Regions from separate parts of the Paenibacillus sp. 19GGS1-52 genome, predicted to be linked through region 1. Evidence: riboswitches for the same ligand, from Rfam matches in the RefSeq annotation. Region 1 holds a riboswitch; each other region holds the start of a gene.
What was found. Region 1 has a riboswitch for thiamine pyrophosphate ahead of H1230_RS22850 (thiamine phosphate synthase). Riboswitches for the same ligand answer to the same signal wherever they lie in the genome.

Region 1 (3,277 bases):
CCGAATTCAATCTTTCCACCGGCACACTCCCAAGTGCCAGCGCCGACATAATCGTCTGCGGCACGCTGAACGAGCAGCATTTTGCCTTCAAACAATATAACTCCCTTTACAGCGACAACGATGTTATGGCTATTTTTTATCATAATTGTTGCTCCTCTTTGGTTTAAATCAAACGCTTAACTAATTATAATTCATACCCTGACCAATAAACCTACTGTTTAATTTTCGTGATACCGTGGTAAAAACATATTGTAAGAAATGTATAAACCAAGACCCTTAAGCCATCCTAAGACGATTCGGCTAATACCCAATTGCAAAGTGAAAGGAGATAGGGAGTATGTCAAGTAACAATCAAACACAGAAAACCTTACCCCCACAGGAGCAGGATCAGCAGCCCGGGATTGAAAGTCAAATGAACCCGCGGCCGAAATACGAGCCGGCAAACTATAAAGCAGCGGGTAAGCTGCTGGGTAAGGCGGCCCTTATTACGGGAGGCGACAGTGGAATCGGACGAGCTGTGGCGGTTCTTTTTGCCAAGGAAGGTGCAGATGTAGTTATATCATATCTCAATGAGCATTCCGATGCGGAGGAAACCAAACGGCAGGTTGAGCAGGAGGGACGGAAATGCGTCCTAATCCCTGGGGATATCGGTGTCGAAGCCTTCTGTCAGGATCTCATCAACCAAACGGTAAAAAGCCTTGGCAAGCTGGATATTCTCATCAACAATGCCGCAGAACAGCATCCACAGGATAAAATTGAGGATATTACCTCAGAGCAGCTGGAACGTACATTCCGGACGAATATTTTTGCCATGTTCTATTTGACCAAAGCAGCAATGCCCCACCTTAAGGAAGGTTCTACAATCATCAATACGACTTCCATTACGGCCTATCGGGGCAGTCCACAGCTGTTGGACTATTCATCCACCAAGGGGGCGATTCTCAGCTTCACACGTTCATTGTCCACGAATCTGGCGGATAAAGGCATACGTGTCAACGCTGTCGCTCCAGGACCTATCTGGACTCCGCTGATCCCTTCAACCTTTGATGCACAAAAGGTCAGTGAGTTCGGTGCAACACAACCCATGAAACGTCCCGGACAACCGGAAGAACTGGCACCGGCATACGTATATTTGGCTTCCGACGATTCGACCTATGTAACCGGCCAGGTTATGCATGTAAACGGCGGGGAAATCGTAAACGGATAAATAATTCCAAGCATGGAACCCTATTAATAGATGTTTCTAAGAGGAATATTATGTTAGTATAATATTCATATTCAATAGTTAATTCAAATAGTAATTTAATATGATGTTGTCACTAGGGGGGCCGCAAGGCTGAGACGGAGAATCATTCCGGACCCTTTGAACCTGATCTGGTTTATACCAGCGGAGGGAAGTGGAGAACGAATGACTGTAATCAGGCTTATAAATCAGCTTATCCTTTACAGATTCCGACTGCCTTCCTTAACGGGAGGCGGTTTTTTTGTGTTTTCTGAGAAATAAGCAGTCTACTAATTAACGGAAGAAGGGCCAGGTATGGTGCAAGGCGAGATCCATTTAATTTCAGATGGCAAGCTCCCTTTAAGGGATTTTATTGAAAAAATGACCGTGCTGCATCCTCTAGCAGATTATATCCATCTACGTGAAAAGCATCTCTCCGCCCGTGAGCTATTGTCAGTGGGTGAGCAACTGCTGCTGGCAGGTATCCCTGCCGCCAAGCTGTTTATTAACGACCGCATCGACGTTGCAGTGACATTGGGCGCTGGTGGTGTGCAGTTGGCTTGGCACAGTCTGAGGCCTGCTGCAGCAAGAGTACTGGGACCTCGCCTGCGTCTGGGGTGCTCAGTTCACTCTTCGGAAGAGGCGTCTGAAGCAGCCCGCCAGGGTGCGGACTATTGCCTGTTCGGTCATGTATATGACACGGCCAGTAAACCGGGACAACGGGGATGTGGGCTGGAGCTTCTGGCGGATGTTGTACGGAATAGTGCCATACCGGTGATTGCCATTGGTGGAATTAAGCCGAGCAATGTGGCCAGGGTGATGGAGCAGGGGGCTGCGGGAATAGCGGTAATGTCCGGCATTTGCGGCGCCGAAGATCCTGTGACTGCTATGAATGCATATCGCACAGCGATGCAAAGGAGGTGAAGGGTGAATGAAACTATGGATCAACGGAACAGCGAGTGAATATTCTGAGGATTATAGAACCATGACCGAGTTACTTAGTCGTTCCGAGTGGTCTGGACGTCTGATTATTGTCGAGTTGAATGGAGCAATAATCAGCAGAGAGGAATATGGAAATGTATGTCTTAACGATGGAGACCGCATTGAACTGGTTCATTTCGTTGGGGGTGGCTGAGGGCAAACAATCAGCGCGATGGTTGGCGCTATCTAGCGTCTTCTGAGTCCGCCAGACTTGATCTGCAACTATGCAGGTTTGATATGTTTATCTCGTTGATCGCATGTTCGAATTCGTTTGTAAGAAATTAGAATTTAATTCAGGAGGCTGATCTCATGTTTGATCCTTTAGTCATTGGAGACACTGTCTTATCCAGTCGGCTGTTCATTGGAACCGGCAAATATAGCCGCAACACACTTATCCCTGAGGTCATTGCCTGCTCTGGCTCAGAGGTGATTACGGTTGCACTCCGCCGGGTAGACCCTGCTGGAGGCACAGAGAATATTATGAATCATATTCCCGAACATATGAAGCTCTTACCCAATACCTCTGGTGCGCGTACGGCCGAGGAAGCTGTGCGTATCGCTCGGCTGGCAAGAGCAGCAGGGCTAGGGAATTGGGTCAAGATCGAAGTCATCAATGACCAGAAATATTTGCTGCCAGATAATCTGGAGACGATTCGGGCGACAGAAATTCTCGCAGCTGAGGGTTTTGTTGTCCTGCCGTATATGAGTCCGGATCTTTCAGTCGCTTTGCGGCTGCGGGATGTGGGTGCCGCCGCCGTGATGCCGCTTGGGTCGCCCATCGGTACCAACCGCGGGCTTAGAACCAAAGAACTGCTGCGCATCCTTATTGAAGAGGTGAATCTTCCGATTATTGTGGATGCCGGCATCGGCAGGCCTTCGGAAGCAGCCGAGGCAATGGAGATGGGGGCAGCAGCAGTACTGCTGAATACAGCCATCGCTACAGCGCGTGATCCGCTGGGGATGGCGGAAGCTTTTCGTGAGGCAGTATCTGCTGGTCGTAAGGCTTATCTGGCAGGCCTAGGTCCTGTTGAAGAAAGCGCGGCAGCCTCTTCACCGTTAACCGGATTTTTGGGT
Region 2 (3,277 bases), 1.3 Mb from region 1:
CGAAGGGTGCGGTAGCCGCAGTGAAGAAACTGGGCCTAATCGAAGGCAAAGGCCTGAATCAATTCGATCCAGCCGGTAACACGACCAGAGCCGAAGCGATAACCGTATTGCTGAAGATGCTGGCGCAGCAGAGTAAGTAAATCAACATTTTACGATAGTTAATTCACTTCAAAAGGGTTTATCCTGCCGGCAGTCGGAAAAACTGTTAAGGGATAGACCCTTTTTCTGTCATAACAAAGGCTGGAATAAGAAAATGTCTCCAATTTATCACTTGTTTTGCCGAAAAGATTGAAATGATGGAGAACAGTACTGTAAAATTGACTTATCGGTTCTAAGGCTCGTCTTAAGGTGTTGAATGAATTGATCGGTTGTTTACAATAGATTGAACAAAGAAAGGGATTGTGTCATTTGAGTAACGAAGAAATAGTAAATGAATTGCCAGAAAATTATGAAGAATTAAAAAGAGAGGCGAACCGCTCCGGAGATTGGAGAGCGCGTCTCGCTGCTGTTGAAGAGCTAGGTCAAACTAAGCACTCCAAGATCATTGATATCCTGACACGTTTAATGACCAGCGATCCTGTCTATACCGTACAAGAAGCTGCTTACTTGAAACTCAAGGCTTTTGGCGAGGATGTGAAAGCACCTTCCAAGAACAAACCGGAATTGGTGAAGGGCGTATCCAAGATTCTTATTAGAATCAAGAAGAGTCTGCCCCAGGATCATTCGTTTGAAGAGTTCAAAGAGAAGCTGAAGAAGATGCGAGTGGATATTTACGATGCTTACGAGGGTGAAAAAGGCCCTGAATTTGACAGCTGGTTGTCAAAAATGTGGACTGCTGAGAAGAAGTAATCAGGTTGACAAAAGAATCCAATACCTGTAGTTTAATAACTAACTAAATAAGATACCCACTAGGGGAGCCTGAATTGGCTGAGACGGGAAAATTAAATTCCTGGACCCTTGAACCTGATCTGGATCATACCAGCGTAGGAAAGTGGAGTCGGACTTTTTCAAGTATAGCCTTCTTGGCTGTTCATAGATAAAGCCGCTCCATTGTGGAGCGGCTTTTTTGCTGCGCTCTTGTTTACAACCACCACCAAGTTTTGTACGAAGCGAAAACAGTGAAGTGTATGCTTTACAAAACTTAGCCTATGCTTTCGAAGTAGTTTTGTACGAAGCGAAAACAGTGAAGTGTATGCTTTACAAAACTTTTAGGAGGAATCAAGATGCCGAGTTCAGAGAAGAAGGGGAATGTGAATCTGTCTGCTTTTCCAGCAAGTCGTAAAGTATATGTAGAGGGTTCGCGGACGGATATAAGGGTCCCCATGCGGGAGATCACTTTAAGCAATACCTCGGGGACCGCTTTAGAAGAAGTGAATGCACCTCTGCGTGTTTATGATACGAGTGGTGCCTATACCGACACCGAAGCGTACACGGATATTCGCCAGGGATTATTGCCCCACCGTTCATGCTGGATTGCCGCGCGCGGAGATTCGGAAGCCTATGAAGGTAGAGGGATTAAAGCGGAGGATAATGGGAAGACCTGGGGTAAAACCCCTGTAGAAGTATTTCCACGGTTGGAGCGGCTTCCGTTAAGAGCCCGGAAAGGCCACAATGTCAGCCAGTTGCATTATGCACGCCAAGGCGTCATTACTGCGGAGATGGAATATATTGCGATTCGCGAAAATGTCACTCCTGAGTTTGTGCGAGTAGAAGTGGCCAGTGGCCGCGCTATTATCCCAGCGAATATCAACCATCCGGAAAGCGAGCCGATGATTATTGGCCGGAACTTTCTGGTGAAGATCAATGCGAACATCGGAAACTCTGCTGTCTCTTCGTCGATTGAAGAGGAGGTAGAGAAGATGAGATGGGCCACGCGCTGGGGCGCGGATAATATTATGGATCTGTCGACTGGCAACCATATTCATACGACACGGGAATGGATTGTGCGCAATTCTCCAGTGCCAATCGGTACGGTGCCGATCTATCAGGCACTGGAAAAAGTGGACGGGAAAGCCGAAAACCTGACGTGGGAGGTTTATCGCGACACGTTGATCGAGCAGGCGGAGCAGGGTGTGGACTATTTTACCATTCATGCTGGTGTCTTGCTGCGCTATATTCCTCTGACTGCGGGTCGGATGACGGGCATCGTCTCCCGGGGTGGCTCCATTATGGCAGCATGGTGCCTCGCACATCATCAGGAGAACTTTCTTTATACGCATTTCGAGGATATTTGCGAGATTATGAAGACTTACGATGTGGCATTCTCCTTGGGTGACGGACTGCGCCCGGGTTCCATTGCCGATGCCAACGATGAAGCTCAGTTTGCTGAACTGGAGACTCTTGGGGAACTAACAACACTTGCCTGGAAGCATGATGTTCAGGTAATGGTAGAAGGCCCGGGCCATGTGCCGATGCATCTAATCAAGGAGAACATGGATAAGCAGCTGGAGCTGTGCCATGAAGCGCCTTTTTACACCTTGGGTCCTCTGACTACGGATATTGCCCCTGGCTACGATCACATAACCTCGGCCATTGGAGCGGCGATGATCGGTTGGTTCGGTACGGCTATGCTTTGTTACGTGACCCCGAAGGAGCACCTTGGCTTGCCAAACAAAGAGGATGTGCGCGAAGGTGTCATTACCTACAAAATTGCTGCGCATGCCGCTGATTTGGCCAAAGGCCACAAAGGTGCCCAGGATCGGGATAACGCCCTCTCTAAGGCGCGGTTCGAATTCCGCTGGCGCGATCAATTCCATTTGGCGCTAGATCCGGAACGGGCGCTCGAATATCACGATGAGACCCTTCCGGCTGAAGGGGCCAAGACGGCGCACTTCTGTTCGATGTGCGGTCCGAAGTTCTGCAGCATGCGCATCTCGCAGGAGATCCGGGACACGGCACGGCGGCAGGATGAGGTGGGGCAGGATTTGGAAGTGACGCAGGCTCAAGAGCATGGGGAGAAACTGGGGCGGTCGGCTATCGCTGCTGGGATGCGGGAGAAGGCGGCGGAGTTTAAGGAGGGTGGCGGGAGGATTTATAAATAAAACCGGAATTTTATGGCTCTATCTCCAAATCAGAAACTGAGCCAATGGACCTCATAGGAAGAGCTAATGTGGTTTGTTGACCCATAAAAAGGGTGAAATTCGTGAACCGGACTCAGAAGCTCCTATTTGCTCGAAATCAGGCGATTGGCGAGTTTGACGGACTCCAGAGACACTATTGACCAAATTTCTTCCCGGAAGAACCGTTTTTTGCTTCAATAACGTCTCCTGAGTCCGCT
Region 3 (3,277 bases), 1.8 Mb from region 1:
TGGCTGAGAATCAGCAACGGATAAAAAGCGCGTCTGGTCCAAGGCAGCAGGTGCAGCAGCAGTGCGATGATAAGACCTACCGCGGTACCGATCGGAAAGCCGATCAGGGTCAGCCGCAGCGTAGCCAATGTATGGACCCAGATTCCAGAAGCGTTAGCATTGAATTCACGGATGATGTCGGTGGGACTAGGCAGAATCCAGGCTTCGACATGAAATAGGGAGACCGCCAGCTGCCATCCCGTTAACAAGAATATGACCGCCACAAGGGGCGGCCATATTTGCTTCCAGGTCGATCTCACGGCCGATATTTCTCCGTTAGCTTCTCCATGCTGATGCCATTCGGGTTATGGGCAATCTTGATCTGTGAAATGATGCTGGGACTGCCTGCCGCGACCAAGGCCTCATGCATCTGACGCACAACCTCCAGAAGCTCTGTAAGTTCGCCCTCCATCGTCGTATCCAGCGGATTTACCTGATGCTTCACACCGGATTTCTGAATAACCTCAATTGCTGTATCTACATAAGGGATGGAATCCTCACCATTCGGAGTCTTGGGGATCACCTGAATGCTTAATAGAGTATTTGCCATGATTATATCAACCTTTCTATTTTGTATTTATCGATCACTATTCAGCGGGTAGAAAATCATTCGTAAATGTGCTGGCGACGTCCAGTGGCTTATCCAGCAGCTTCAGACCGTACATCCAGTCGGCGTAATTCTGCCATACTTCAGCCTTCTGCTCCCCCCAGCGGGTAGCATCATCCTGATATTTCGGGCTGAGCCATTTCTGGCTGGCCAGAACCAGCTTAGGGTCTAGATCCGGTACGGCTTTACTCAGGATGGCGGCCGCTTCTTCAGGCTTATCAATGGCATATTGATAACCTTTCGACGTAGCCTTCAGGAATGCCTTCACTATTTCAGGATGATCGGCAATCTCTTTCTCGCTTGTAGTTAGTACAGGGGTGTAATAATCCAATTGCGGTGCATAATCCTTCAAGTACAGCATATCGATGGGCTCGCCGCGCAGCTCAGCTTCGATGCCGGTCCAGGCATAGAAGATCCAGGCAAAATCAATATCACGTTTCACGGCGGTGAAGAAATCGGCTTCCCCGATGTTCACCAGTTTAACCTTTTTCACATCCCCGCCTTCCGGGTCCATGATCGCTTTCATCGCTGCTTCTTCGGCAGGAGAGCCCCAGCCACCATAGGTTTTGCCTTCAAAATCCTTCGGAGACTTGATGTTGCGGTCCTTGGGTGCGGCAAATCCGGAAGTATTATGCTGGATAATAGCGGCGATAGACACGAGCGGCACTCCTTGCAGACGAGCTAAAGTCAGACTTTCTTGGGCACCAATGCCAAACGCTGCTTCACCGGAGGTTACCATCGTGTCGGCACCAGCCGCACCGGGCTGCACAATTTCTACATCCAGACCTTCTTCAGCGTAATATCCAAGATCTTTGGCCACATATAGACCGGTATGGTTTGTATTGGGTGTCCAGTCGAGCGCGATCTTAAGCTTGGTAAGCTCTTTCGGTGCATCCGTGGCAACAGCAGTTGCTTCAGGAGCAGCCTCATTATTTCCGGTAGTACTCACCTTATTGTTGCCGGAATTCCCATTATTACTGCCGCAGCCCGCAATGGCGATGATCAGCAGGCAGCTTAGGCCCATCGTTAATACTTTTTTGACTCCCATGTTTCTTCTCTCCTTTATCTGGTAACGAAAGACCCGGCTTCATATTGATTCCGAAATATCCCATAACAAAAAGCGCCCCGATGATCGGGACGCTGGTTTGGCGCAAGATAGTAGAGGTCACTTGGGACCCGAACTAGTGGCTATTCCTACGCTGGCATTATCCAGATCAGGTATAAGGGTCAGTATCTTGTGGGATACAATCTCAGCCGGCCTAATTCCAGCTCCCCTGATTCTATGAAGTTCACGGGTGTTGCTACGTTCTTACGGTGTATTATAGACGCACACTCCTGTATTGTCCAGCAGCATTCCACCAATTTGAAATATCTTGAAGTGATCTAATGAGATATAATATAACAACAGAATGGCAAACAGAGACTGAATAGGGAAAGGAGGAATCAGGATGACGGACGCTCACATACCGGTACTGGATGAAGAGACCATTTCCGGTATTCAGGAATTGGATGGCGACGGAGAGCCAGAATTGCTGCGCACCTTGCTGGACATGTTCACGAGCGACACCCCGCTTAGAATAGAAGCCTTGCAGAAAGCGATCGATAACAAGGATCTTGCCGAAAGCGCCGGAGTTGCTCACAGCCTGAAATCGGGAAGTCTGGGCATTGGGGCACAGTATCTGGCCTCCGTCTGCGCTGGAATTGAACTTCATGCCAGACAGGACAACCTTGCGGCAGCGGCAGCCTTGTTGCCTGAAGTAAGTGCAGCTTATAAGGAAGCTTGCTCCCAGTTGCAGAGTTTGCTGTAAACAACTGTGGACGGCCGCTTACTCCTCATGGCTTAATCTTTTTTTACGGCGGCTCTTGCTTCCGTTCCACAGCTCTCGAATTGTAAGGATAAGACTGACGAGAATCCCGCTGCAGGTCAGGAAGAGGGCCAAATACTCAAAAGGGGAGTATTGCAGCATTTTGCTCCAGTCGATAGGGTTCTTCAAATCTTCAATGACCTGGTTCATACCGTAAATGCCACTGACTACTGTAAATACGGTTAGGATCATCAGCAGCATATCCCGGCGTTTGGCCTGGAACTTATTCTGGTATTGAAACAGGTCATCCAGAGTTTGCTTCACTTCTCCGAACAAGGCATCATTCCCGTATACTTTACGCAGCTGGATGAAGATCTCCCGACCTTGGGATTGTGAAATGAGTTCTAGAAAATAATATTTGGCCGAGAACTTGGTGATCAAAAAGATTAAATCCTCAATTTCGTCATAATCGCGTGTAATACTAAGACGAGAGTGCAGATTAGCCAGCTTCAGCAGAACGATTTTATGAAAAATACTGAGCAACAAACCATAATAGTATTCCCCGTACATTTGATTAGCCAAGTGGGTAGCGATCTCGGGAGTAGCCCGGCTCAGACAGCAAAAGGTTTGTTCATTCGTTACGTAATAGGTATCCGGGCCCCAGCGGTTATAGCAGTGCTTGTTGATATAATCTGCAATATAATCGGGATCACTGGCGCTAATGAACGGTTTGCCGTGCAGATCGAGCCCATCCAACTGGGAGGCGCGATAGCGTAGCTCCACACTAAGCTCATCCTTATCCTCCTGGCGCCCAAAGCCGTAAAAG

Region 2: it holds a riboswitch for thiamine pyrophosphate, as region 1 does, so the genes downstream of both, thiC (phosphomethylpyrimidine synthase ThiC) here and H1230_RS22850 (thiamine phosphate synthase) in region 1, are expected to answer to the same signal.
Region 3: it holds a riboswitch for thiamine pyrophosphate, as region 1 does, so the genes downstream of both, H1230_RS30725 (ABC transporter substrate-binding protein) here and H1230_RS22850 (thiamine phosphate synthase) in region 1, are expected to answer to the same signal.

What each region holds. Positions count from the first base shown of each region.
Region 1 covers NZ_CP059724.1:4,891,148-4,894,424, reverse strand. The annotation lists gene H1230_RS22860 (NUDIX hydrolase) at 1-143, opposite strand, end outside; gene H1230_RS22855 (SDR family oxidoreductase) at 338-1,207, shown strand; TPP riboswitch at 1,312-1,413, shown strand; gene H1230_RS22850 (thiamine phosphate synthase) at 1,538-2,146, shown strand; gene thiS (sulfur carrier protein ThiS) at 2,154-2,357, shown strand; gene H1230_RS22840 (thiazole synthase) at 2,513-3,277, shown strand, end outside.
Region 2 covers NZ_CP059724.1:6,157,706-6,160,982, reverse strand. The annotation lists gene H1230_RS28460 (6-bladed beta-propeller) at 1-140, shown strand, start outside; gene H1230_RS28455 (HEAT repeat domain-containing protein) at 409-849, shown strand; TPP riboswitch at 901-1,007, shown strand; gene thiC (phosphomethylpyrimidine synthase ThiC) at 1,224-3,041, shown strand; gene H1230_RS28445 (hypothetical protein) at 3,105-3,277, opposite strand, start outside.
Region 3 covers NZ_CP059724.1:6,693,018-6,696,294, reverse strand. The annotation lists gene H1230_RS30735 (ABC transporter permease) at 1-299, opposite strand, end outside; gene H1230_RS30730 (thiamine-binding protein) at 296-589, opposite strand; gene H1230_RS30725 (ABC transporter substrate-binding protein) at 627-1,694, opposite strand; TPP riboswitch at 1,821-1,932, opposite strand; gene H1230_RS30720 (Hpt domain-containing protein) at 2,095-2,454, shown strand; gene H1230_RS30715 (hypothetical protein) at 2,473-3,277, opposite strand, start outside.